Roseateles amylovorans: one gene and its partner. The protein of the gene in region 1 interacts with the protein of each later gene in a pairwise test. Links are inferred from orthologs where the notes say so. Each region holds a gene or a part of one and is shown on either strand. Other genes may lie near its edges. The genes, in order: N4261_RS19640 and grxD.

Evidence for each region.
Region 2: the proteins of N4261_RS19640 (region 1) and grxD interact in binary tests that used the Escherichia coli proteins (3 or more experiments, as listed by UniProt). The link is inferred for Roseateles amylovorans from one-to-one orthologs.

Annotation. Positions count from the first base shown.
Region 1 is NZ_CP104562.2:4,731,596-4,743,482, forward strand. Bases 4,316-7,277 are described here. They hold N4261_RS19640 (BolA family protein), read left to right. Parts: upstream 4,316-5,621; coding sequence 5,622-5,933; downstream 5,934-7,277. Other genes in these bases: N4261_RS19625 (protein adenylyltransferase SelO), read left to right, coding at 4,316-4,737; N4261_RS19630 (hypothetical protein), read left to right, coding at 4,734-4,940; N4261_RS19635 (septation protein A), read left to right, coding at 4,963-5,625; N4261_RS19645 (peptidylprolyl isomerase), read left to right, coding at 6,005-6,802; N4261_RS19650 (DUF2062 domain-containing protein), read left to right, coding at 7,028-7,277. Also shown: N4261_RS19615 (branched-chain amino acid ABC transporter substrate-binding protein), read right to left, coding at 1-1,045; N4261_RS19620 (3-(methylthio)propionyl-CoA ligase), read right to left, coding at 1,250-2,911; more of N4261_RS19625, read left to right, coding at 3,196-4,315; more of N4261_RS19650, read left to right, coding at 7,278-7,588; N4261_RS19655 (ABC transporter ATP-binding protein), read right to left, coding at 7,649-8,338; N4261_RS19660 (arylesterase), read left to right, coding at 8,337-9,026; N4261_RS19665 (alpha/beta fold hydrolase), read left to right, coding at 9,065-9,805; budC (meso-2,3-butanediol dehydrogenase), read left to right, coding at 9,895-10,656; N4261_RS19675 (alpha/beta fold hydrolase), read left to right, coding at 10,882-11,887. UniProt on the Escherichia coli protein: Transcriptional regulator that plays an important role in general stress response. Has many effects on cell morphology, cell growth and cell division. Acts by regulating the transcription of many genes, including dacA (PBP-5), dacC (PBP-6), ampC and mreB.
Region 2 is NZ_CP104562.2:5,468,035-5,479,774, forward strand. What follows is about bases 2,929-5,743. They hold grxD (Grx4 family monothiol glutaredoxin), read left to right. Parts: upstream 2,929-4,086; coding sequence 4,087-4,401; downstream 4,402-5,743. Other genes in these bases: prmC (peptide chain release factor N(5)-glutamine methyltransferase), read left to right, coding at 2,929-2,946; N4261_RS22685 (hypothetical protein), read left to right, coding at 3,119-3,730; N4261_RS22695 (UbiX family flavin prenyltransferase), read left to right, coding at 4,401-4,994; N4261_RS22700 (lytic transglycosylase domain-containing protein), read right to left, coding at 5,051-5,680. Also shown: hemA (glutamyl-tRNA reductase), read left to right, coding at 1-761; prfA (peptide chain release factor 1), read left to right, coding at 1,025-2,113; more of prmC, read left to right, coding at 2,110-2,928; N4261_RS22705 (DUF418 domain-containing protein), read right to left, coding at 5,757-6,863; N4261_RS22710 (proline--tRNA ligase), read right to left, coding at 6,860-8,602; N4261_RS22715 (RNA pyrophosphohydrolase), read left to right, coding at 8,825-9,556; proB (glutamate 5-kinase), read right to left, coding at 9,694-10,827. UniProt on the Escherichia coli protein: Monothiol glutaredoxin involved in the biogenesis of iron-sulfur clusters.

The DNA of each region.
Region 1 (11,887 bases):
CCACCTTCACCGGATCGGTGCTCTTGGCCATCGCCATCGCCTGGCTCAGCGCGTTGTAGATGTGCAGCACGCTCCCGGTATAGAAGTCGTCATTGAACTTGGCCTTGTACTCATTGGCCCACTGCTCGGTCTGCCCACCCAGGCTGTTGTGGTTGTAGGAGATCTGATAGACCCGCCCTGCCCCGCCAGCGCCAATGGCCGTCGGCGTGCCGGTCACCCCGGCATAGTAGGTATAGAACTTCCCGTTGTACCCCGCCTCATTCGCCGCCTTGACCAGCAGCGCCAGGTCGGAGCCCCAGTTCCCGGTGATCACGCTGTCCGCCCCCGCCGCCTTGATCTTGGCCACATACGGCGCGAAGTCCCGCACCTGCGCCAGCGGATGCAGATCCTCACCGACGATCTGCACATCCGGCCGCTTCTTGGCCAGCATCTCCTTGGCGTACTTGGCCACCTGCTGACCGTGCGCATAGTTCTGGTTGAGCAGGAACACCTTCTTGATGTCGGGCTGGTCCTTCATGAAGGTGGTCAGCGCTTCCATCTTCATCGAGGTGTCCGCATCGAAGCGGAAATGCCAGTAGCTGCACTTGCTGTTGGTGAGGTCCGGATCCACCGCCGAGTGATTCAGGTAGAGCACCTCCTTGCCGGGATTGCGCTCGTTGTGCTTGTTGACCGCATCGATGATGGCCAGCGCCGCACCCGACCCATTGCCCTGCGTCACATAGCGCACGCCCTGGTCGATCGCGGACTTCAGCGCGTTCAGCGATTCGGCGGGACTGAGCTTGTTGTCGATGGCGATGATCTCGAACTTCACGCCCGCCGGGTTGCTGGCGTTGAACTTCTCGGCAAAGAACTGGAAGGACTTCACCTGGTTCTGGCCCACCGGCGCCATCAGGCCCGACAGCGGATCGATCCAGGCGATCTTCACCGTCTCGCCCTTCTGCGCCTGCGCGCCGGTGGCCGCCACGACGGCGAACGCCGCCACCGACAGCGTGCGCACCAGCGGCAGGTGCAGGCCGGGGATCGAACGCTTGCTGTGCTTGCTCATGGATGTCTCCTGATGTGGTTGTGTTGCAAGGCTTCTTCGAAAGCGAGGGACGACAGGACGATGCGCCTCGCTCAGGACCTGAACCGAGGCCGGAGATCAGCGGCCATCAGGCCGCGGGAACAACAACAGGGCCGGGCGGATGCCGTAGCGAACGCGAGGCGTCCCGCATCACAGCGCCAGAGCGGCCGATCAACAGACCCGCCCTCAGCACCCGGGCAGGCGATGGCCGCGGAACTGTTCGCGCAACTTCAGCTTGAGCATCTTGCCGGTGGCGGTGTGCGGGATCTCGGCCACAACGACCACGTCGTCCGGCACCTGCCACTTGGCGATCTTGCCCTCGTAGAACGCCAGCACCTCGTCTCGCGTGAGCGTGACACCCGGCTTGGGGACCACCACCAGCAGCGGCCGTTCGTCCCACTTGGGATGCGCCACCGCAATCACGGCGGCCTCGTGCACGCCGGGATGGGCCATGGCGATGTTCTCCAGCTCGATGGAGCTGATCCATTCGCCGCCGGACTTGATCACATCCTTGCTGCGGTCGGTGATCTGCATGAAGCCGGCCGCATCGATGGTCGCCACATCACCGGTGGGAAACCACAGCCCGGCATCGCGCCCATCCTGGCCGGACACCGGCACCAGCGGCGACGCGGTCTGGCCGAAATAGCTGTCGATCACCCAGGGGCCGCGCACCACCAGGTTGCCGGCGCTGCGGCCGTCCCAAGGCAGTTCGCGGCGCTGGTCGTCGACGATCGTCATGTCGATGCCGTAGATCGCCTTGCCCTGCTTTTCCAGCAGGTGGCGCTGCTCGGCAAGCGGCAGCTTCAGCTCGTCGCTGCCCAGCTTGGACAAGGTGCCCAGCGGCGACAGTTCGGTCATGCCCCAGGCATGGATCACCTCCACGCCGTAGTCGTCCATCAGCGTGCGCAGCATCGCCGGCGGACAGGCCGAGCCGCCGATCACCGTGCGCTTGAAGCTGCTGAAGCGCAGGGCGTTGGTCGCAACATAGTTCAGCAGGCCCAGCCAGACCGTCGGCACCCCGGCGCTGAAGGTGACCTGCTCCGATTCGAACAGCTCGTAGAGCGACTTGCCGTCCAGATGCGGCCCGGGAAACACCACCTTCGAGCCCACGATCGCCATCGCGTAGGGCAGGCCCCAGGCATTGACGTGGAACATCGGCACCACCGGCAGGATCACGTCACGCCGCGAGCAGGCCATCGCGTCCGGCAGCGCCGCCGCATAGGCATGCAGCACGGTGCTGCGGTGGCTGTAGACGGCGCCCTTCGGATGCCCGGTGGTGCCGCTGGTGTAGCAGAGGGTCGAGGCGGTGTGTTCGTCGAACTCCGGCCAGACGTAGTGACCGTCCTCGGCGGCGAGCAGATCGTCGAAGCACAGCAGCCCCGGCAGCGTGGTCTGCGCCGGCATGTGGGCCCGGTCCGTCATCAGGATGAAGTGGCGCACCGTGGTGAGCTGCGGCCCGATCTTCTCCACCAGCGGCAGGAAGGTCAGGTCGAAGCACAGTGCGGCATCCTGCGCATCGTTCGCGATCCAGGCGATCTGCTCGGGAAACAGGCGGGGATTGATGGTGTGGCAGACCCGCGCCGAGCCCGACACCCCGTAATAGATCTCCAGGTGACGGTGGCCGTTCCAGGCCAGCGTGCCGACCCGGTCGCCGGCAGCCAGTCCCAGGCGATCCAGCGCCTGGGCGAGCTGCCGGGCGCGCCGCACGACCTCGGACCAAGTCGTGCGATGCAGGTCGCCCTCGCAGCGCTTGCTGACGATCTCGGTGTTCCCGGAATGCCGGGCCGCATGCTGGATCAATGAAGAGATCAGCAGCGGCATCGACATCATCTGGCCCATCAGCGCCATGTGTGTCTCCTAGATCTTGTCGGCCTGCTCCGGCCCGGTCGGTGATGAACACCTCCACGGGGCCCGGCGGGCACTTGTGCGGACCAGTCTAATGCGCGGGTCTGTGCGGTTGGCGTCACCCTAGTGACGCAGCCGCGATTGCGGCATAGGGGATTTCCTGGGCGGCACCTCGGTTTTTGCGAGCCGCAGGCGCCGCCACCATCGCTCCGCCGGACCCTTGCCCAGGCAAGCAGCGCAAGGCCCCCGTGCCGACAATGAGAAACCTCGCTCGCTACACTGCCCGGATGAATGCGCCCGAGATGCTCGCACCGCCCTGGTCAGGGACTGATGCGACGGCCTGGACCAACCGCTTCGCGGCATTGGGACCGGACTTCTTCACCGAGCTGAATGCCGCCGGCCTGCCCGACCCGCACTGGGTCGCCACCAGCCCGGACTGCGCCGCCCTGCTGGGCTGGCCGCAGGACTGGTGGCAGCAGCCCGGTGCCCTGGCGGTGTTCAGCGGCAACGCCCGCCACGCGGGCATGCGGCCCTTGGCCAGCGTCTACAGCGGTCACCAGTTCGGCGCCTGGGCAGGTCAGCTCGGGGACGGACGAGCGCTCTGGGTCGGTGAACTCGGCACCCCGAATGGCCCGATGGAGCTGCAGCTCAAGGGTGCCGGCCCCACGCCCTATTCCCGGCGCGGCGACGGGCGCGCGGTGCTGCGGTCCTCGATCCGCGAGTTCCTGTGCTCGGAGGCGATGGCCGGCCTCGGCATTCCGACCACCCGCGCGCTGTGCATCACCGGCTCGACCGCGCTGCCGGTGCGACGCGAGACCCTGGAGACCAGCGCCGTGGTGACGCGGGTCGCGCCGAGCTTCCTGCGCTTCGGCCATTTCGAGCACTTCGCCCACCATGGCCTGCCGGCGCAGTTGCGCACCCTGTTCGACTTCTTCGTTCAGCACTACGCGCCCGAATGCGCCGACGCGCCCCAACCGGTGACGGCGGTGCTGGCCAAGGTGGCCGGGCAGACCGCCGAGCTGATTGCCCAATGGCAGGCGGTGGGCTTCATGCACGGCGTGATGAACACCGACAACATGTCGATGCTGGGCCTGACGCTGGACTACGGCCCGTTCGGTTTCATGGACGGTTTCGACCCGGGCCACATCTGCAACCACTCCGACCATCAAGGCCGCTACGCCTTTGCGCGCCAGCCTCAGATCGGTTTCTGGAACCTGCATGCGCTGGCCCAGGCACTGCTGCCGTTGATGCCCAACGCCGACACCGATGCCGAAGCCGCCGGCGACGACCTGCTGGAAGCGCTGGAGGTTTACCGGGAGCGCTTCGGCCAGGCCATGCTCAGCGCGATGCGCGCCAAGCTGGGCCTGCTCGCCGACACCGACGCGGCTGCGGAAGACGGCGTGCTGGTGGACGACTGGCTCCGCCTGCTGTCGGCGCATCGCACCGACTACACCATCGCCCATCGCCGGCTCGCCGCCTTCCGGGCGGATCTGGCGATCGACGATCCGGCGCAATCGACGATCCGTGACCTCTTCCTGGACCGCGCCGCCTTCGACGCCTGGGCGCAGCGCTATGCCGCGCGCCTGAATGCCGAACCCGCCGACGCCTCGGTCACCCGTGCGGCGCGAATGAATGCGGTCAATCCGGCGGTGGTGCTGCGCAACCACCTGGCCGAAACCGCCATCCAGCGTGCCCAGGCCGGCGACTTCAGTGAAGTGGAACGGCTGCTGGCCGTGCTGCGCCATCCGTTCGACGAGCCCGCCCGGGCCGCCGATGCTGATTTCCCGCCCGACTGGGCCCAGCAGCTGGAGGTCTCCTGTTCGTCATGAGCCAGGATCAAGACCGCCCTCCGACCTGTTCCGCCGACACCGGCGTCGACCGGGACGGGCAGCGTGATCCGGCACGCAGCGCCCAGGCGGCGCCGTTCACCCATCAGGAACGCGACCGCGAGCTCGACGACCCGGTCCGCCACCGCGACGCCGAACCGTTCTGCACCAACTCGGCCGCGATAGACTTCATGCCCCAGCGCTGAGCGCCGCAGACCCCTTGATCGAATGAAGTTGTTGCTCGATTTCCTCCCGCTGCTGTTGTTCTTCGTGACCTTCAAGTATGCGGATGGCCGGCAGGACTGGGCGGCGGCCTTCGCCACCGACCACCTGGGTTTCCTGGTGTCCGGCGGCAAGGTCGACGCCGAGGTCGCGCCGGTGTTACTGGCCACCTTGGTGGTCATGGTGGCCACCGTCGCGCAGGTCGTGTTCCTGAAGGCGACCCGGCGCAAGGTCGACCTGATGTTGTGGATCAGCCTGGCGCTGGTGACCGTGATGGGCAGTGCCACCATCTATTTCCACAGCGAGACCTTCATCAAGTGGAAGCCGACGATGTTGTACTGGGCGTTTGCGATCGTCTTCCTGGTCAGCCGCCTGGCCCTGGGCCGGGACCTGCTGCGCAAGATGCTCGGCGGTGAGCTGCAACTGCCGGATGCGATCTGGGCGCGGCTGAACTGGGCCTGGGTGAGCTTCTTCACCGCCCTGGGCTTTGCCAATATTTACGTCGCTTACCACTTCACCACCGAGGCCTGGGCCAACTTCAAAGTCTTCGGCGTGACCGGTTTGATCGTGTTGTTCGTGCTCGCGCAGGGGCTCTACATGGCCCGTCATCTGCCCGAAACCGCCGAGCCCGCCGACGGCGCCGCCGGCCCCGAAAAACATCAGCCATGACCACCGAATCCCCGACAAACCCCATGGCCACGCCCTCTGCGGAGATCGAGGCGCGCTTGCGCGCCGCGCTCGATCCGGTCGTTTCGCTGCATCTGCGCGACGACAGCGCCCACCACGCCGGTCATGCTGGCGCCCGCGAAGGGGGGCACTATTACCTCGAAATCGTCAGCTCGCGCTTTGCCGGTTTACCCAGGGTGGCGCGACATCGGCTCGTATATGATGCCCTCGCCGATCTGATGAAGAAGGGCATACACGCACTGGCCATCGATGCCCGCGCGCCCGACGAACAGCAGAAACAGGTCCAATAAGCAGCGCCGTCTACGGCGCTTTGTTTTGGAGCGCTTGACGCTCACCGGGAGCTCTGAAAGGCCCTTTATCCATGAAGAAGTTTGTGATTGCGGCCGCCGTGGCGGCCATCGGCGCCGTGTCCCTGCCGGCCCTGGCGCAGAACATCGCGACCGTCAACGGCAAGGCCGTGCCCAAGGCCCGCGCTGACCTGCTGATCAGCCAGATCGCCAAGTCCGGCCAGCCGCGCAGCCCGGAGATGGAAACCAAGGTCAAGGACGAGGTGGTTCTGCGTGAGATCTTCATGCAGGAAGCCGAGAAGCGCGGCCTGGCCGCGACGCCGGACTACAAGGCTCAGCTGGAACTGGCCCGCCAGTCGCTGCTGATCCGCGAACTGTTCGCCGACTACGCCAAGAAGAACCCGGTCACCGAAGCCGAAGCCAAGGTCGAATACGACAAGTTCAAGGCCCAGGCCAGCGGCACCGAGTACCACGCCCGTCACATCCTGGTCGAGAAGGAAGACGACGCCAAGGCGCTGATCAAGCAGCTCAACGGCGGCGCCAAGTTCGAGGACGTGGCCAGCAAGAACTCCAAGGACACCGGTTCCGCCACCAACGGCGGCGACCTGGGCTGGTCCGCTCCGGACGCCTTCGTGCCCGAGTTCAGCCAGGCGATGTCCAAGCTCAAGGCCGGCGAAATGACCCAGCAACCGGTCAAGTCGCAGTTCGGTTATCACATCATCAAGCTGGAAGAGTCGCGTGAAGCGCAGTTCCCCGCCTTCGATGACGTGAAGGGCCAGATCATCCAGCGCATGGGCCAGCAAAAGGTCTCTGCGTTCCAGGAAGAACTGCGCAACAAGGCCAAGACCGACTACAAGTTCTCGGCCAACTGATCTCCCTGAACTGATCTCCCTGATCAGCTTCTCGACGCGCCGGGTTGCCGGCCGTCATACTCTCGGGCCCGCGTTGCTGATTCGTCAGCCGCGGGCCCTTGTCATTTCATTCGTCCAGCGCCGCACCTGGGGTGCTGCGCCGGATGACCCCGCCTTGCTCGCCCGCAGGCGGTGCTTGTCGCCCGCTCGCGCCGGTGGCGCGCACTGCCGCAGTACCTGCTCCCCATGACGGCCACCCGCATCGCCAAACGACTCCTCCCCTCGCCTGAGTCACTGTCCCAGACCCCCGGCCTGCGATGGCTTGGCGCCTATCTGAGGGAACGGCCCTGGCTCTGGGTCGCCCATCGGCGCCGGGTTGCCCTGGGGGCGGCGCTTGGCTTGGCGGTCGGGGTCATTCCGCTGCCCACCCAGATGCTGATGGCTGCCGTCGTGGCCATCGCCTGCCGCGCCAACGTGGCGGCCGCCATCGCCGCCACCTGGCTCACCAATCCGCTGACGCTGGTCCCGATCTGGGGGCTGGCCATCTTTCTGGGGCGGCAGGTGCTCGGCGTCCATGGGCCGATCTCGGCGCCCAGTGAATTGGCGCTCGACTGGGGTGAGCCCGGCAGTTGGTGGCCGGCGGTCAGCCAATGGCTGTCGCAGCTCGGCGCGCCGCTGCTGGTCGGGCTGCCTCTGGCGGGCGCGGTGCTCGGGACCGCGCTCTACATCGTGGTCTACCTCGGGTGGTGGGCCGTGATCCGGATGGAGCGCCGACGCAGGCTGCGGGAGCGGGAACTGCGGGTCTGAGCCCGCACGGGACCGAGGAAGGCTCGGCATCACGCCTCCCGGCCGTGATGCAACGCCTCCCTAGACTTCCATCAGCGTGATGTCTTGCAGGTGGCCCGCAGAGATCCTCAGCTGCCGTTCGCAGCGGGCGGCAATCGCCTGATCGTGGGTGACCATGATGAGGGTCGTGCCCAGTTCGCGATTGAGGTCGAACATGAGGTTCATGACCTGCTCGCCGGTGGCGAAGTCCAGGCTGCCCGTGGGCTCGTCCGCGAGCAACAAGTCCGGCTGCTGCACGAAGGCGCGCGCCAGGGCTACGCGTTGCTGCTCGCCGCCGGAGAGCACGCGCGGGTAATGGGACAGCCGCTGCCCCAGGCCCACCCGCTCGAGCATCTGCCGCGCCTGGGCGCGCGCATCTCGCTCGCCGCGCAGCTCCAGCGGCAGCATGACGTTTTCCAGCGCGGTCAGGTGCGCCAGCAACTGGAAGCTCTGGAAGACGAAGCCCAGGTGTGCGCCGCGCAACGCCGCGCGACCGTCCTCGTCCAGAGCGAACATGTCCTGGCCGCGCAGGCGAACGGTGCCGCTGGTGGGCGTGTCCAGGCCCGCCAGGATGGCCAGCAAGGTGCTCTTGCCTGAACCCGAGGCGCCCACGATGGCCACAGATTCCTTGGCCTGCAACTGGAAGGTGATGTCATGCAGAATGGTCAGTACGCCACTGGCGTCCTGCACCGATTTGCTGACGTGATCGACTTCGAGGATGTTCTGAACCATGAATCAACCGCAGATGCGCCGCCGTGAATGGATCCAGCACTGTAGCGCCTATGCCCTGGCCACAACCCTGGCAACGACATTGGCCGGACCTGCCGCCGCACAAGGCCAAACCGCAGCGCCGAAAACTGCCGCGCCCCGCCGCATCCTGGTGCTGGGCGACAGCCTCTCCGCCGAGTACGGCCTGGCCCGCGGCACCGGCTGGGTGGCCCTGCTGGACCAACGTCTGCAAGCCCAGAAGCTGCCGGCCGAGGTGATCAACGCCAGCATCAGCGGCGACACCACCTCCGGCGGCCGCTCCCGCCTGCCCCAGTTGCTGACCCAGCATCAACCTACGCACCTGGTCATCGAGCTCGGCGGCAACGACGCCTTGCGCGGCCTGCCTCTCAACATGACCCGCGACAACCTGCGCGCCATGGTCCAGGCCGGCAAGCAGGCCGGTGCCAAGGTGCTGCTGGTCGGCATGCAGATCCCGCCCAACATGGGTGCCAGCTACGCCCGCGATTTCGAGAATGGCTTTCGTGTGGTCGCCGACGAGCAGAAGATCCCCCTCGCCCCCTTCCTCCTCGCCGGCGTGGCTGACCGCAAGGACGCCGCCGACTGGTTCCAGGGCGACCGCATCCATCCGCTGGCCAAGGCGCATCCGGTGATGCTGGACAACGTCTGGAAATCGCTGCGGCCGTTGCTTTGAACGGTGCTGATGGTCGCTGACCGTTCACGGGCGGGCCCATGACCGCACTGGTGCTGCTGCCCGGTCTGGACGGCACGGGGGACCTCTTCTCTCCGCTGCTGGAGGCGCTGCGGGACACGGTGGACACCCGGCTGATTCGGTATCCGACCCACGGCCCCATGGACTACGCCGGCCACCTGGCTTTCGCCCGCGCACGCCTTCCCACCGATGAGCCGTTCGTGCTGCTGGGTGAATCCTTCGCCGGTCCGGTGGCGCTCACACTGGCTGCCGAAGCGCCGGAAGGCCTGCGGGGACTGGCGCTGTGCTGCACCTTCGCCCGCAATCCCAGACCATGGCTGGCAGGGCTCCGCGCGTTCACACGCATTGCGCCCGTCCATCATCTGCCCGCGTCGTTGCGCGACGCGATGTTGTTGGGGCGGTTCGGTACACCCGGCCTGAGCCGCGCCATGACCGCCGCATTGAACCGGGTTGATGCGAACGTCCTCCAGTCGCGGCTTCGGGCCGTCACCCAAGTGGACGTGACGGTCGCACTGTCGCGCATCTCCGTGCCGACTTTGGACCTGCGCGCTACCGAAGATCGATTGGTGCCGTCGTCGGCCGCCCACCTGATACGCCGGGCGCTGCCCTCCGCGATCCACGCGGACATCGAGGGGCCACACGCGTTGCTTCAGGCCTGTCCCGACGGAGCGGCGACCCTGCTGTTGTCGTTTCTTCAGCGCATGGCGTCACCGATCTTGACGCCGCGTTTGCCTGATCCTGCTGATGCGTCGCCGACCTGACGCGGCTCAGCTTCCCCATTCGTCCTGCAGAAGCGGAGTTTCCCTGGGCACGACCCTTGCCGCCTCCCCGTGATCAACAGGAGCTGATCATGGAACGATTCAAGGACAAGACGGTGATCGTCACCGGCGCGGCATCGGGCATTGGCCGCGGGGTGGCCGAGCGCTTCTCGCAGGAAGGCGCCAATGTGGTGCTGTGCGACCGCAAGGCGGACGACCTCGACAAGGTCGCCAAGGAACTGCCCAAGGAACGCACCCTCACCCAGATCTGCGATGTGGCCGATTTCACTCAGGTGCAAGCGCTGGTGAAGGCCGCAGTCGACCGCTTTGGCGGGCTGGACGTGATGGTCAACAACGCCGGCATCGGCGCCGACGGCAACGCCCTCGACGTCTCGATGGACGACTGGCAGCAGACCCTGGCCGTCGACCTCAGCGGCGTGTTCCACGGCTGTCGCGCCGCCTTGCCCGAACTGCTCAAGCGCGAGGGCTGCATCGTGAACACGGCGTCGGTCTCCGGACTTGGCGCCGACTGGAACATGTGCGCGTACAACGCCGCCAAGGGCGGCGTGGTGAACCTGACCCGGTCGCTGGCGTTGGACTTCGGCAGCAAGGGCGTTCGCATCAACGCCGTCTGCCCCTCGCTCACCCGCACCGGCATGACCGAAGACATGCTCAAGGACAAGGATCTCGTGAACCGCTTCATGGAGCGACTGCCGCTGCACCGCGTCGCCGAGCCCGCGGACATCGCCGGCGTGGTGGCCTTCCTCGCCAGCGACGACGCCCGCTTCGTGAACGGCGTGAACCTGCCGGTGGACGGCGGCGTCACCGCCTCGAACGGCCAGCCGCCGATGTGAGGCCCGGTCTGCCGGAGGGGCGGCAATCCACGCATGCCACCCAGCAGGCCACGTCATGGCCGCACCCGCCCGCAATCGGGCGTGCCGGCGGGCGACGGCCGTCCCCCAACGCGCTGTGCGCATTTCGCGAACGACGCACTCGGTCGCCGCTGCGGATCCGGCAACGCACGCCATGATGCAATCCCTGCGTGCGCGCCGACGCACCGTCCCCAACCGGAGTTCTTGATGAGCGCTGCTTCGCCCGCCCAGCCCGCCCCGTCCACCTTGTCCACAGTGACCTCGCTGGTCGCCACCGCAGTGCTGCTGTTGTCGGCCCACGGCGCTTCAGCGCAGACGCCACCCCTCAAGCCATCGGGACCAGCCGCACCGGCCGCCGCCGCCTCATCCCCAGTGGTGACGCCCTACGGCGCGCAGCTTGAAGGCTTTGTCTACCCGCATCCGGTCCAGCGATTTCGCTTCACCTCGCAGCAGCAAGCGCTGGAGATGGCGTACATGGACATCGCCCCCACCGGCAAAGCCAATGGCCGCACCGCCGTCCTGCTGCACGGCAAGAACTTCTGCGGCGCCACCTGGGACGCCACCATCACCGCACTGAGCGCGGCGGGCTTTCGGGTCATCGCGCCGGATCAGATCGGCTTCTGCGCCTCGACCAAGCCGGCGAGCTACCAGTTCAGCTTCGCGCAATTGGCCGCCAACACCCAGGCGCTGCTGGCCTCCCTCCACATTCAGCAGGCCACGATGATCGGCCATTCCATGGGCGGCATGCTGGCCATGCGGTATGCGCTGCAGTATCCGCAAGCAGTCGAGCAACTGGTGGTCGTCAATCCGCTGGGATTGGAGGATTGGCAGGCCAAGGGCGTGCCCTATGCGTCGATCGACGACCTCTATCGCGGCGAACTGAAGACCAGCTACGACAGCATCAAGGCCTACCAGATGAAGTTCTACTTCAACGGCCACTGGAAGCCCCAGTACGACAAATGGGTGCTGATGCAGGCCGGGCTCTACAGTGGGCACGGCAAGGCGCTCGTCGCCTGGAACCAGGCCCAGACCTCCGACATGGTCTACAGCCAGCCGGTGGTGCATGAGCTCAGCCAGATCCGGGTGAAGACGCTGCTGATGATCGGCGGCAAGGACCGCACCGCACCCGGTGCCAACCGCGCCAGCCCGGCACTGCAGGCGCAATTGGGCCACTACGCAGCGTTGGGTCGCCTCGCGGCGAAGGCGATTCCGA
Region 2 (11,740 bases), 740 kb from region 1 along the record:
TCGAGCTGGTCGCCACCCATTTCGCCGCGAAGTCCCCAAGGGCGATGGCCGTGGCCAACCGCACCCTGGAGCGTGGCGAGAAGCTGGCGGCCCAGCTCGGTGCGGACGCGATCAAGCTGGCCGACCTCCCCGACCGCCTGCATGAGTTCGACGCGGTGATCTCCTGCACCGCCTCCAGCCTGCCGCTGATCGGCCTGGGTGCGGTCGAACGGGCGCTCAAGCGCCGCAAGCACAAGCCGATGTTCATGGTCGACCTGGCGGTCCCGCGCGACATCGAACAAGAGGTCGCCCAGTTGGACGACGTCTATCTCTACACCGTCGACGACCTCTCCCAACTGGTCCAGACCGCCGGCGAGAAGCGCCAGGCGGCGGTTCAGCAAGCCGAGGCGATCATCGAAACCGGCGTGCAGAACTTCGTGCACTGGCTGGACCAGCGGCACACTGTCCCGCTGATCCAGGCCCTGCACCAGCAGGCCGACAGCTGGCGGCAGACCGAGATCCAACGCGCCCGCAAACTGCTGGCCAAGGGCGCGGATGTCGACACGGTGCTGGAAGCGCTGGCGCGCGGCCTGACCCAGAAGATGATGCACGGCGCCATGGCCGAGCTCAACGGCAGCGACGGCGAACAACGCCTGGTGCTGGCACAGACCGTCTCGCGGCTCTTTCTGCGCAACACCGGAACGCCGACGGCCGCCGACGGCGAGGCGCATCCTCGCAGCGGCTCCGGTCGCGATCGCTCCACCGACCTGACGGATTCTTAGCGACGCGGTCGTCATGACCGCCTCACCCCGGCGCGCCTGAGCCGCCGCGGGCTGCGCGGGTCGGACGCCGGAGGGACCGAACTTGAGCCGATTCCCACCTGGCCGATCTCCGCGATGAGGGCGACACTGACCGGGATAAGTCGGCATTTCGCTCGATCGTCCCGCGCCTCCTCGGCTCCATAGCCCCCCGACACCGACTGCAGCGATCCGCCACCGCGGCGCCGCCCGTCCCGTCCTTCTGCCGCTCCCCGGCACGTTCACCCATGAATGAGTCTTTGCGCCAACAGTTCGACCGCCTGGGCTTCCGTCTGGTCGAGCTCGACAACACCCTGGCTGACGGCAGCGTCGCCGCCGACATGAAGCGCTACCGGGCGCTGACCAAGGAACAGTCCGAGGTGTCGTCGTTGGTGACCCGCTACCAGCTCTATCAACAGCGCGAACGCGACCTGATGGCCGCGCAGGAACTGCTGGACAGCGGCGACGCCGACATGGTGGCCATGGCCCGCGAGGAAATCGCTGGCGCCGAAGCCGACCTCCTCCGGCTCGACCAGGAATTGCAGCTCGCGCTGATTCCGAAGGATCCGGACGACGAGCGCCCCGCCTTCCTGGAAATCCGTGCGGGCACCGGCGGCGATGAGTCCGCCCTGTTCGCCGGCGACCTGACGCGGATGTACACCCGGTTCGCCGAGACCCAGGGCTGGCGCTGCGAGGTGCTGTCGTCCAATGAATCGGACCTCGGCGGCTACAAGGAAATCGTGCTGCGGCTCGACGGCGACGGGGTGTATGGCCGACTGAAGTTCGAATCCGGCGGTCATCGGGTGCAGCGGGTGCCGGCCACCGAATCCCAGGGGCGGATCCACACCAGTGCCTGCACCGTGGCCGTCATGCCCGAACCGGACGAGGCGGAAGAGATCCAGCTCAATCCGGCCGAGCTGCGCATCGATACCTTCCGCGCCAGCGGCGCCGGCGGCCAGCACGTCAACAAGACCGACAGCGCCATCCGCATCACCCATCTCCCGACCGGGATCGTGGCCGAATGCCAGGACGACCGCAGCCAGCATCGCAACAAGGCACGCGCCATGGCGGTGCTGGCCGCCCGGCTGCGGGACAAGGACCGCACTGAACGCGCCGCCAAGGAGGCCGCCCAGCGCAAGAGCCTGATCGGCAGCGGCGACCGCAGCGACCGCATCCGCACCTACAACTTCCCCCAGGGCCGCCTGACCGATCACCGGATCAACCTCACCCTGTACAAGCTGGGCGCGATCATGGACGGCGACCTCGCCGACGTGCTGCAAGGCCTGCAGCAGGCCCAGGCCGCCGAGCAACTGGCAGCGCTGGAAGGCCGCGCATGAGCGTGCCCGCCCCCTTGACCATCGCCGGTGCCCTGCGGGCCGCCGCCACCGCCGGCCTGCCGCGCGCCGAATCCCAGTACCTGGTGCAGGCCTTGCTGGACTGCTCCCGCGCCTGGCTGATCAGCCATGACGACGATCTGCTGTCCCCCGCACAGGCTGCCCGCTTCCACGACTGGCTGGCCCGCCGGCTGGACCAGGTCCCGCTGGCCTACCTGGTGGGTGAGAAGGAGTTCTTCGGACTTCGCCTGCGGGTCACGCCGGACACCCTGGTGCCCCGCCCCGACACCGAGCTCCTGGTGGAATGGGCCCTGGAGCGACTGGCCGACCTGCAGGCGCCACGGGTGGTGGACCTGGGCACCGGCAGCGGCGCGATTGCCCTGGCGATCCGTTCGCGGCGGCCGGACGCCGAGGTGCGGATGGTCGACGCCAGCGCCGGGGCGCTGGCCGTGGCCCTGGACAATGCCGCCCGGTTGGGCCTGGAGGTCGACGGCCATCTGGGCAGTTGGTTCGAACCGCTGGCCGGGTTGGGCCGGTTCGACCTGATCGTCAGCAATCCCCCTTATGTCGCCGGAAACGACGACCACCTGGCGGCACTTCGGCACGAACCGCGCTCGGCCCTCACGCCGGAAGGCGACGGTCTGTCCGACCTGCACCACCTGGTCGCAACCGCACCGGACTGGCTGCGGCCCGGCGGCTGGTTGCTGCTGGAGCACGGCTGGGATCAGGCAGAGACGGTCGCCGAACGGCTCTGTCAACGGGGTTTCCAGGCGGTGTCCAGCCGCCGCGACCTGGGCGGACAGCTCCGCACGACGGGCGGATGCTGGCCCGGCTGAACGACTGGATACCTTCTCGGCGGGTGATTTACACCCGTTCCATATCGCTTCGGTAAAACCGCAACAGCAGCCGCACACCCGTCGACTTCGGGCTACCCAAGCCCCAGGGTCCCGCGTAGCATGATTCGATCGGGCCGATGATTCGCATCAGCCCTCGACTGGGAGACCTGCAATGCGCGCCGCACATCTGCCCCTGCGCCTGGCCGTGGTCCTGGCCGGTATCACCTTGGCCGGATCGGCGTGGGCCGAGCAGGGGCTGCAGCTCAAATCGAAAGCGTTCAGCAGCTGGCAAGCCCGGCTGCAGCTCAGCCAGAGCCTGGACGATGTCAACGCCAGCTACGACGCCCGCCGCGGCAGCCGCGTGCTCAGCGCCAATCTGCTGGGCGACTATTACCTGACCGGTTCCGGCCTCGGCCGCGACACCCGCGGTGGCCTGCGCGCCACCGGCGGGTTGATGCTCGGTCCGATGTCGCTGGTGCAGAGCAGCTCCGGCCTGGCGCTGGGTCGCGGGTCGACGCTGACCTCCTACTTTTCTGTCGGCCAGCGCGGCCTGAGCCTGCTGGCCGCGCCGGAGCGCGAGAACAGCCTGCCGATGTCGTCCTATGTCGGCGTCGGCTACACCAGCTATTCGCTGCGGGGCGGCTGGGGTTTCAGCGCCGACCTGGGCGTGCTGGCCAACAACACCCCCGCCCTGCGCCTGGGCAACAGCCTGCCGCAGGACGACACCAGCCGCGACATGCGCTTCAAGCCGGTGCTGCAATTCGGCGTCAGCTACAGCTTCTGAACGGCGTCCTGCCTGCCTGCTCGGCGTCGGCCTGCCGGCTGAGCTGGGCTGGGCTGGGCTGGCCTGGACTGGGCTTGGATGGCATCGCATCCATGCGGCTGACCGCCAACGTGAGCGCCTACGCACACGCGTGAGAGACGCCATCGGCCACGCACGCGAATCTTTCGGGCCGCACCCACCACTGACCTCGCGCCCCAGCGAGTGACTTCATCCGGTGGGCCGGTTTTCTGAGGGAATCTGCCTGCCTGCGCACGGCCTTGGCGACTGTCTGATAATCGCGGCATGTCCGGCGCACCGCGGCAGTCGCCTGCCGTTCGCGCCCCTGACGCATTCAACACAAGACAAGGATCACCGCCATGAGCGACGTTCAGCAACGCATCGACGACCTGGTCAAGAACAACCGCGTGATGCTCTTCATGAAGGGCACCGCCCAGTTTCCGATGTGCGGCTTTTCCGGCCGCGCCATCCAGATCCTGAAGGCCAGCGGCGCGTCCGATGTGAAAACCTTCAATGTGCTGGAAGACGAAGGCGTGCGCCAGGGCATCAAGGATTACGCCAACTGGCCCACCATCCCGCAGCTTTATGTCGACGGCGAATTCGTCGGCGGCTCCGACATCATGATGGAGATGTATGAGAGCGGCGAGCTGCAACAGCTGCTGACCAAGTCCTGATGACCAGCGGGGCGCGTCCTCGCCTGGTGGTCGGCATCACCGGCGCAACCGGTGCGGCCTACGGCGTGCAGTTGATTCGGCGCGCCCGCATGCTCGGCGCCGAGACCCACCTGATCCTCAGCCCGGCCGGCGTGCTCAATGCCCACCATGAGCTAGGCATGGGGCGCGACGCGCTGGAGCGGGAGGCGGATCGCTCCTACGCTCCCGGCGATGTCGGTGCCTGCGTGGCCAGCGGCAGTTTCCGCACCGCCGCCATGGTGGTCGCCCCCTGCTCCATGCGCACCCTGGCCGCGATCGCGAACGGACTGTCGGACAACTTGATGACCCGGGCCGCCGATGTGACGCTCAAGGAGCGTCGGCGCTTGATCCTGATGGTGCGCGAGACGCCGTTCAACCTGGCCCACCTGCGCAACATGACGTCGGTGACCGAGATGGGCGGCATCATCTTCCCGCCGCTGCCGGCGCTCTATCTGAAGCCGCAATCGATCGATGAGATGGTCGCGGAGACCGTCGAGCGGGTGCTGGAGATGGCGCAGTTGCCGGGCGCGGAGCCCCAGTCCTGGCAAGGCTTGCGGCCCTCGTCCACGTCCTGAACGCGGGAGCGCCGGCGTGACAGCGGGCGGCCGTTGAGCGGTCGCCCCTCCATCGTTCAGGTCTCGCCGGGCATCAACCAGCGTTTGCGTGCCCCCATGACCGCATTGGGATACTCCGGTCGACCCCGGCTGCCGTTGTAGCGACCGAGGGCGAGGTAGAGGTTGCCCTTCTCGATGTCCAGGTAGTGCCGCATGATCACGCAGCCGAAGCGCAGATTGGTCTGCATGTGGAACAGCCGTGAGGCTTGTCCGTCCCCAATCAGCCGCGCCCAGAACGGCATCACCTGCATGTAGCCACGCGCGCCCGCGCTGCTGATCACGTATTTGCGGAAGCCGCTTTCCACCTGGATCAGGCCCATCACCAAGGCAGGCTCCAGACCGGATCGCGCGCTTTCATACCAAACGGCTTCCAGGAACTCGATGCGGGTCTGGGTTTCGCTCTTCTGGCGCTTCAGCCGCTCGCTCATTTCGCCCAGCCAGCGCAGATAGGCCAGCCGCGCTTCAATGCCACTGAACGTCGGCTTGGGCGGAGCGCCGTAGGCAATCGCGGCGGAGAGCGCGGACCGCACCGAATCTGCCAGCGGCTCTTCCACCTGCGCACCGGCCCAGGCGCGGCGAGGCGCCAGGCCACAGCCGGCCGCCAGGCCCGCCAGCATCAGCCTGCGACGACCAAGGCCGGTGGGCATCGCCGCCGCAGGGGCGTTCTCAGATGAAGAAGGGACCACATCAGCGGCCCAGGTGCGAAACAGGCGATTCATCGGCTCAACGAGACAGCCAGGTTTCCAGCGGCAGACGCCGCGATCCCAGCGAAGGCGCCAGTATCAGGCCGCCGCCCCAATAGGCGAGGGCCAGCACAAAGGTCAGCACGGTGCCGGCTGGCCAGGCCAGCCCGGCGCCGCTGAAGAGCAGCAAGCTCAGCACAGAGCTGGTCAGATAAAGCGTCAGGGTGTGTCGGCCCAACGGCGCCAGGACGCGCAGCCACTGGGGATGCCGTGCCATCGCCAAGACCACGGCGGGCACCGCGGCGCTCAGCAGCAGCATCGTCGGATACAGGTAGTAGATGGCGAACCGGCTGGTGGTGAAGACATCGCCGTCACGAAGGCCCGGCCAGAGCAGACTGGCCCACACGATGTTCAAGGCCACGGCCGGCCACAGCCAGCGGCGGGACCACCGCTGCAACCGCGGGCGCCAGCGCGGATGCGAAAACAGCCGCAGCCGCCCCGCCATCAGTCCGAGCGTCATCAACAGCATCGGCAGGGGCAGGCCCAGCAGCAGGAAGAAGAGCGTCGCGACCAGGTAGTGCGAGGCGTTGTGCGCGGTCCACTCGAGCCAGGACACCGGCTGGGTCATCGGCACCGAAGGTTCCCCGGGCGCCATCGACATCTGCGACAGGACCACGGTGATGCCGATGATCACCATGTTCAGCGCGACCAGCACCCAGGCGCGACGCCGCAACTGGGCCATCGAGCGTCCCGCCCAGTTCAGCATCAGCAAGCCGCACACCGCATAAGTCGTGAGGATGTCGCCCATGTAGATCAGGCAACCGTGCAGCAGACCCAGCGCCAGCATCTTCTTCATCCGGTGCCGCCGACGATCCTGCGAGGCCTCGGTGCGCGAGGACTGCGACAGCGCCTGGCTGTAGCCGAACAGAAACGCCAGCAGGCTGATGCCCTTGCCGGCCACCAATGCATACAACAGCCAGGACACGGCCTGCGCCGATGCCGAGCCGGTGGGTGTGGGCGGGGCCAGCGGCCCCATGTCGGGCAGCGCCGGGTAGCCCACCCAGTTCACCGCGATCACCGGCAGCAGGGCCAGCGCGCGCAGCGCGTCCACCACCGCGACGCGATGCGGTGGACGATGGTCGGTCACTTCAGGCGTTGCTTCAGGTGTGCCACCACGTCGGCCAAGGCCAGCTTGGTTGCTTCGGTGTCGCGACGACCCTGGTATTCGACCTGGCCTTCCTTGAGGCCACGGTCGGAGATCACCACGCGATGCGGCACGCCGACCAGCTCCCAGTCGGCGAACATCGCGCCCGGCCGCTCGCCGCGGTCATCCAGCAGGACGTCGATGCCCAGGGCCTGCAGGTCCTGATGCAGTTGGGTGGCGGCATCTTTCACCGCCTCGCTGCGGTCCATGCCGATCGGGCAGACCACCACGGTGAACGGCGCAATCGAATCGGGCCAGATGATGCCGCGCTCATCATGGTTCTGCTCGATCGCCGCGCCCAGGATGCGGGTCACGCCGATGCCGTAGCAACCCATCTCCATGAGTTGCGGCTTGCCGGTTTCGTCCAGGTAGGTGGCGTTCATCGCGGCGGAATACTTGGTGCCCAGATAGAACACATGGCCCACCTCGATGCCGCGCTGGATCGCCAGCACGCCCTTGCCGTCCGGCGAGGGATCGCCGGCGACCACATTGCGGATGTCGGCCACCAGGTCGGGCTCGGGCAGATCGCGGCCCCAGTTCACGCCGGTGAAATGGAAGTCCGGCTCGTTGGCGCCGCAGACGAAGTCGGCCATGTTCGCCACCGTGCGATCGGCCACGATCTTCAGCGGGGCCTTCAGTCCGATGGGGCCCAGGTAGCCAGGCTTGCAGCCGAAGTGGGCCTCGATCTCGCCGACGGTGGCGAAGCGGAAGCCGCCCTTCAATCCGTCGAGCTTGCCGGCCTTCACTTCATTGAGGTCATGGTCGCCCCGCACCAGCAGCAGCCAGACCTGGCTCTTCACCACCTCGCCTTGCTCGTTCAGTTCGTCGGTGGCCAGCACCAGCGACTTGACGGTCTGGGTCAGGTCCAGCTTGAGCAGCTCGGCCACGTCGGCGCAGGTCGACTTGCCGGGCGTCGGGGTCTTGGTCAGCGGCTGGGTCGCAGCGCCGCGCGACGGCAGCAGCGCCAGCGCTTCCGCCAGTTCGATGTTGGCGGCGTAGTCGCTGGTGGGGCAGTAGATGATCGCGTCTTCACCGGTGTCGGCGATGACCTGGAACTCATGCGAGCGGTCGCCGCCGATGGCGCCGGTGTCGGCCGCCACCGCGCGGTACTGCAGACCGAGCCGGTCGAAGATCTTGCAGTAGGCGCCGTACATGTTCTCGTAGCTGCGGCCGGCGCTGGCGACATCGCGATCGAAGGAATAGGCATCCTTCATCGTGAACTCGCGGCCGCGCATCACGCCGAAGCGCGGACGGCGCTCATCCCGGAACTTCGTCTGGATGTGATAGAAATTCTTGGGCAGCTGCTTATAGCTGCGCAGTTCCTGGCGAGCGATGTCGGTGACGACTTCCTCGGAAGTGGGCTGGATGATGAAGTCGCGACCGTGGCGATCCTTCACCCGCAGCAGCTCCGGCCCCATCTTCTCGAAGCGACCGGTCTCCTGCCAAAGCTCGGCGGGCTGCACCACGGGCATGAGCAGTTCCACCGCACCGGCGCGGTCCATCTCGCTGCGAATGATGTGCTCGACCTTTCGGATCACCCGCAGGCCCATCGGCATGTAGTTGTAGAGACCGGCGCCCAGGCGCTTGATCATGCCGGCCCGCATCATCAGCTTGTGGCTGACGATTTCCGCATCGGCGGGCGCTTCCTTGAGCGTGGAGATGAAGAACTGGGAGGCTTTCATGGGCGCAAAAATAAGAGTGCGCAGCCAGCGAGGCGGCCACGGCACGAGCAGGGAATCGGGCAGGCCATGCGTTGGATGACGGGATCGGGCCCCGCCCGCCGCACGTGGCGGCACCCTGGCGCACGGGGCGGCGACACCGATGGCGACCGAGGGTTAGCGATGATCGCGCCGGCTTGCAAGCCCGGTGCAATAATCAATCCAACGAATGATTTGAGGTTGATTATGCTCGACCGTGAAGGCTTCCGGCCCAACGTCGGCATCATCCTGCTCAACCACAAGAACGAGGTGTTCTGGGGCAAGCGCATACGCACCCATTCTTGGCAGTTCCCCCAAGGGGGCATCAAGCATGGCGAAACGCCCGAGCAGGCGATGTTCAGAGAGCTGCATGAGGAGGTGGGCCTCGTTGCAGACCATGTGCGCATCATTGCGCGCACGCGAGACTGGCTGCGCTACGAGGTGCCTGATCACTTCATCCGGCGCGACGCCCGTGGCCATTACCGCGGCCAAAAGCAGATCTGGTTCCTGCTGCAACTGACCGGTCGCGACAGCGACATGAACCTGCGCGCCACCGATCACCCCGAGTTCGACGCCTGGCGCTGGAATGAATACTGGGTGCCGCTGGAAGCCGTGATCGAGTTCAAGCGCGGCGTCTATCAGATGGCGCTGACGGAACTCGCGCGATTCCTGCCTCGGCTCAACCATCACAACCGCTACCTGCGTGCCGGCATGCGACCGCCGCCACGAGGCGATCGACAGGATCGCCACGACCACGACCATCGCAGCGACCACCGTCATGACCTGCGGCAGGAGACTCGCCAAGGCGACCCGCATGAGCATCCGCCGGCCGCGCTCCCCGAACCGGTGACGGCGACCGGTGCCGTCGGCGGTTCTCCAGCGGGTCCTGAGGTGACGGCCGACCCGGATTTGAGCCTGGGACTTGGCAAGGCGGTGTGAGCGACCTGGGAGCAGCTATCCAGGGATCAGGAATCAGAGGTCAGACGTCAGAGGTCAGAAATCAGAAGCGACGCAGTCGCTGCCTGGTGCTTGGTGCCGCATGCCTGATGCGTGGTGCCCGATCTTCAGCCTGACGCTCAGCGCAGCACCAGGTTGTCGCGGTGAATCAGTTCCGGCTCGGCGGCGTAGCCGATCATCCGTTCGATGTCGAACGACGGTTTGCGAGCGATGAGCCGCGCCTCGGCGCTGGAGTAGTTGGTCAGGCCGCGCGCCAGCTCCTGGCCGGCGGCGTCCAGCACCGCGATGACGTCGCCGCGGTGGAACTCTCCGGCGACGTCCTGCACGCCGATCGGCAACAGGCTCTTGCCTTCCTCGCGCAGCTTGATGGCCGCGCCGGCATCCACACGCACCGAGCCGCGCAGTTGCAGATGGTCGACCATCCATTGCTTGCGCGCCGCCAACTTGGCGGTCGACGCCAGCAGCGCGGTGCCGATGGCCTCGCCGTGAGCCAATCGCAGCAGCACGTCCGGCTCGCGACCCCAGGCGATCACGGTGGAGGCCCCGCTGCTGGCGGCCCGCTTGGCGGCCAGGATCTTGGTGATCATCCCTCCGCGCCCCAGGCTGGAACCGGCACCGCCGGCCATCTCTTCCAGCTCGGGCTTGCCGGCGATCGCCTGATCGATGAAGCGCGCTTGCGGATCCTTGCGCGGGTCGGCGGAATACAGACCCTTCTGATCGGTGAGGATCACCAGCGCGTCGGCCTCCACCAGGTTGGCGACCAGAGCCCCCAGGGTGTCGTTGTCGCCGAACTTGATCTCGTCGTTGACGACGGTGTCGTTTTCGTTGATCACGGGCACAACCCGGTGCTGCAGCAGCGCCAGCAGCGTGGAACGCGCATTCAGGTAGCGCTCGCGGTCGGCCAGGTCGGCATGGGTGAGCAATACCTGCGCACTGGTCAGGCCTTGCTCGCGCAGCTTGGTCTCGTACATCTGGGCCAATCCCATCTGTCCGACGGCGGCTGCGGCTTGCAGCTCATGCAGCTCCTTCGGGCGTGAGACCCAGCCCAGCCGCTTCATGCCCTCGGCGATGGCCCCGCTGGAGACCATCACCACTTCGCGCCCCTCGCGGGCCAGTTCGGCCAACTGGCGACACCAGTTGCCGATGGCTTGGGCGTCCACCCCGCGTCCCTCGTCGGTCACCAGACTGGAGCCGACCTTGACGACGATGCGCCGCGCGTCTTTCAAGACACCTTTCAGTTCGCCGATGCTCATAGGGTCAGTGGACTCTGTTTAAGGCGGAAGGTCAGAAGTCAGGGCGCAACGCGATGTCGTCGCAAGGCTCGGGCGCAGCGGCCGCTCAGGGCAGCGGATCGAAGCGCGGGTCGCGCTCGGGCGGCTTCTCGGCCTTGTCGGCCTTGCCTGCCTTCTTGGCCGCCGGTTTTTTCGCGGCCGGCTTCTTCGCGACCGCCGCCGGGCGGACCTCGTCCGCCTCCGCTGGCGGCTCGGCCGATGCCACAGCCGCCTCTTCCTTGGCGGCCTTGATCAGCTTGGCCTTGGCGGCCCGGGTGGCACGGGTTTCCTGGAAGGCCTTCGGCGGCTCGATGACCGGCTCGTCGAAGCGCACATCCGGATCTTCGACCGGCGGGGCCTGAATCGCGGCCACATGCTCATAGATGGCGCGAATCAGCGGCTCGCACCCCTCGCGAGTCAGGGCCGAGATCTCAAAGACCGGACCCTTCCACTTGTAGCGCTTGACGAAGTCCTTGACGCGGGCTTCGCGCTCTTCTGCCGGCACCATGTCGAGCTTGTTCAGCACCAGCCAGCGGGGCTTGGCATGCAGGGCCTCGTCGTACTTCTTGAGTTCCTTGACGATCGCCTTGGCTTCCGCGACCGGATCGACCTCCGGATTGAACGGGGCCAGGTCCACCACATGCAGCAGCACCCGGGTGCGCTGCAGATGGCGGAGGAATTGGTGGCCCAGGCCGGCGCCTTCGGCAGCGCCTTCAATCAGACCGGGGATGTCGGCGATCACGAAGCTCTTTTCCGGCGCGACGCGCACGACGCCCAGATTCGGATACAGCGTGGTGAAGGGATAGTCGGCGATCTTGGGACGCGCATTCGACACTGCGGCGATCAGCGTGGACTTGCCGGCATTGGGCTGGCCCAGCAGGCCGACATCGGCCAG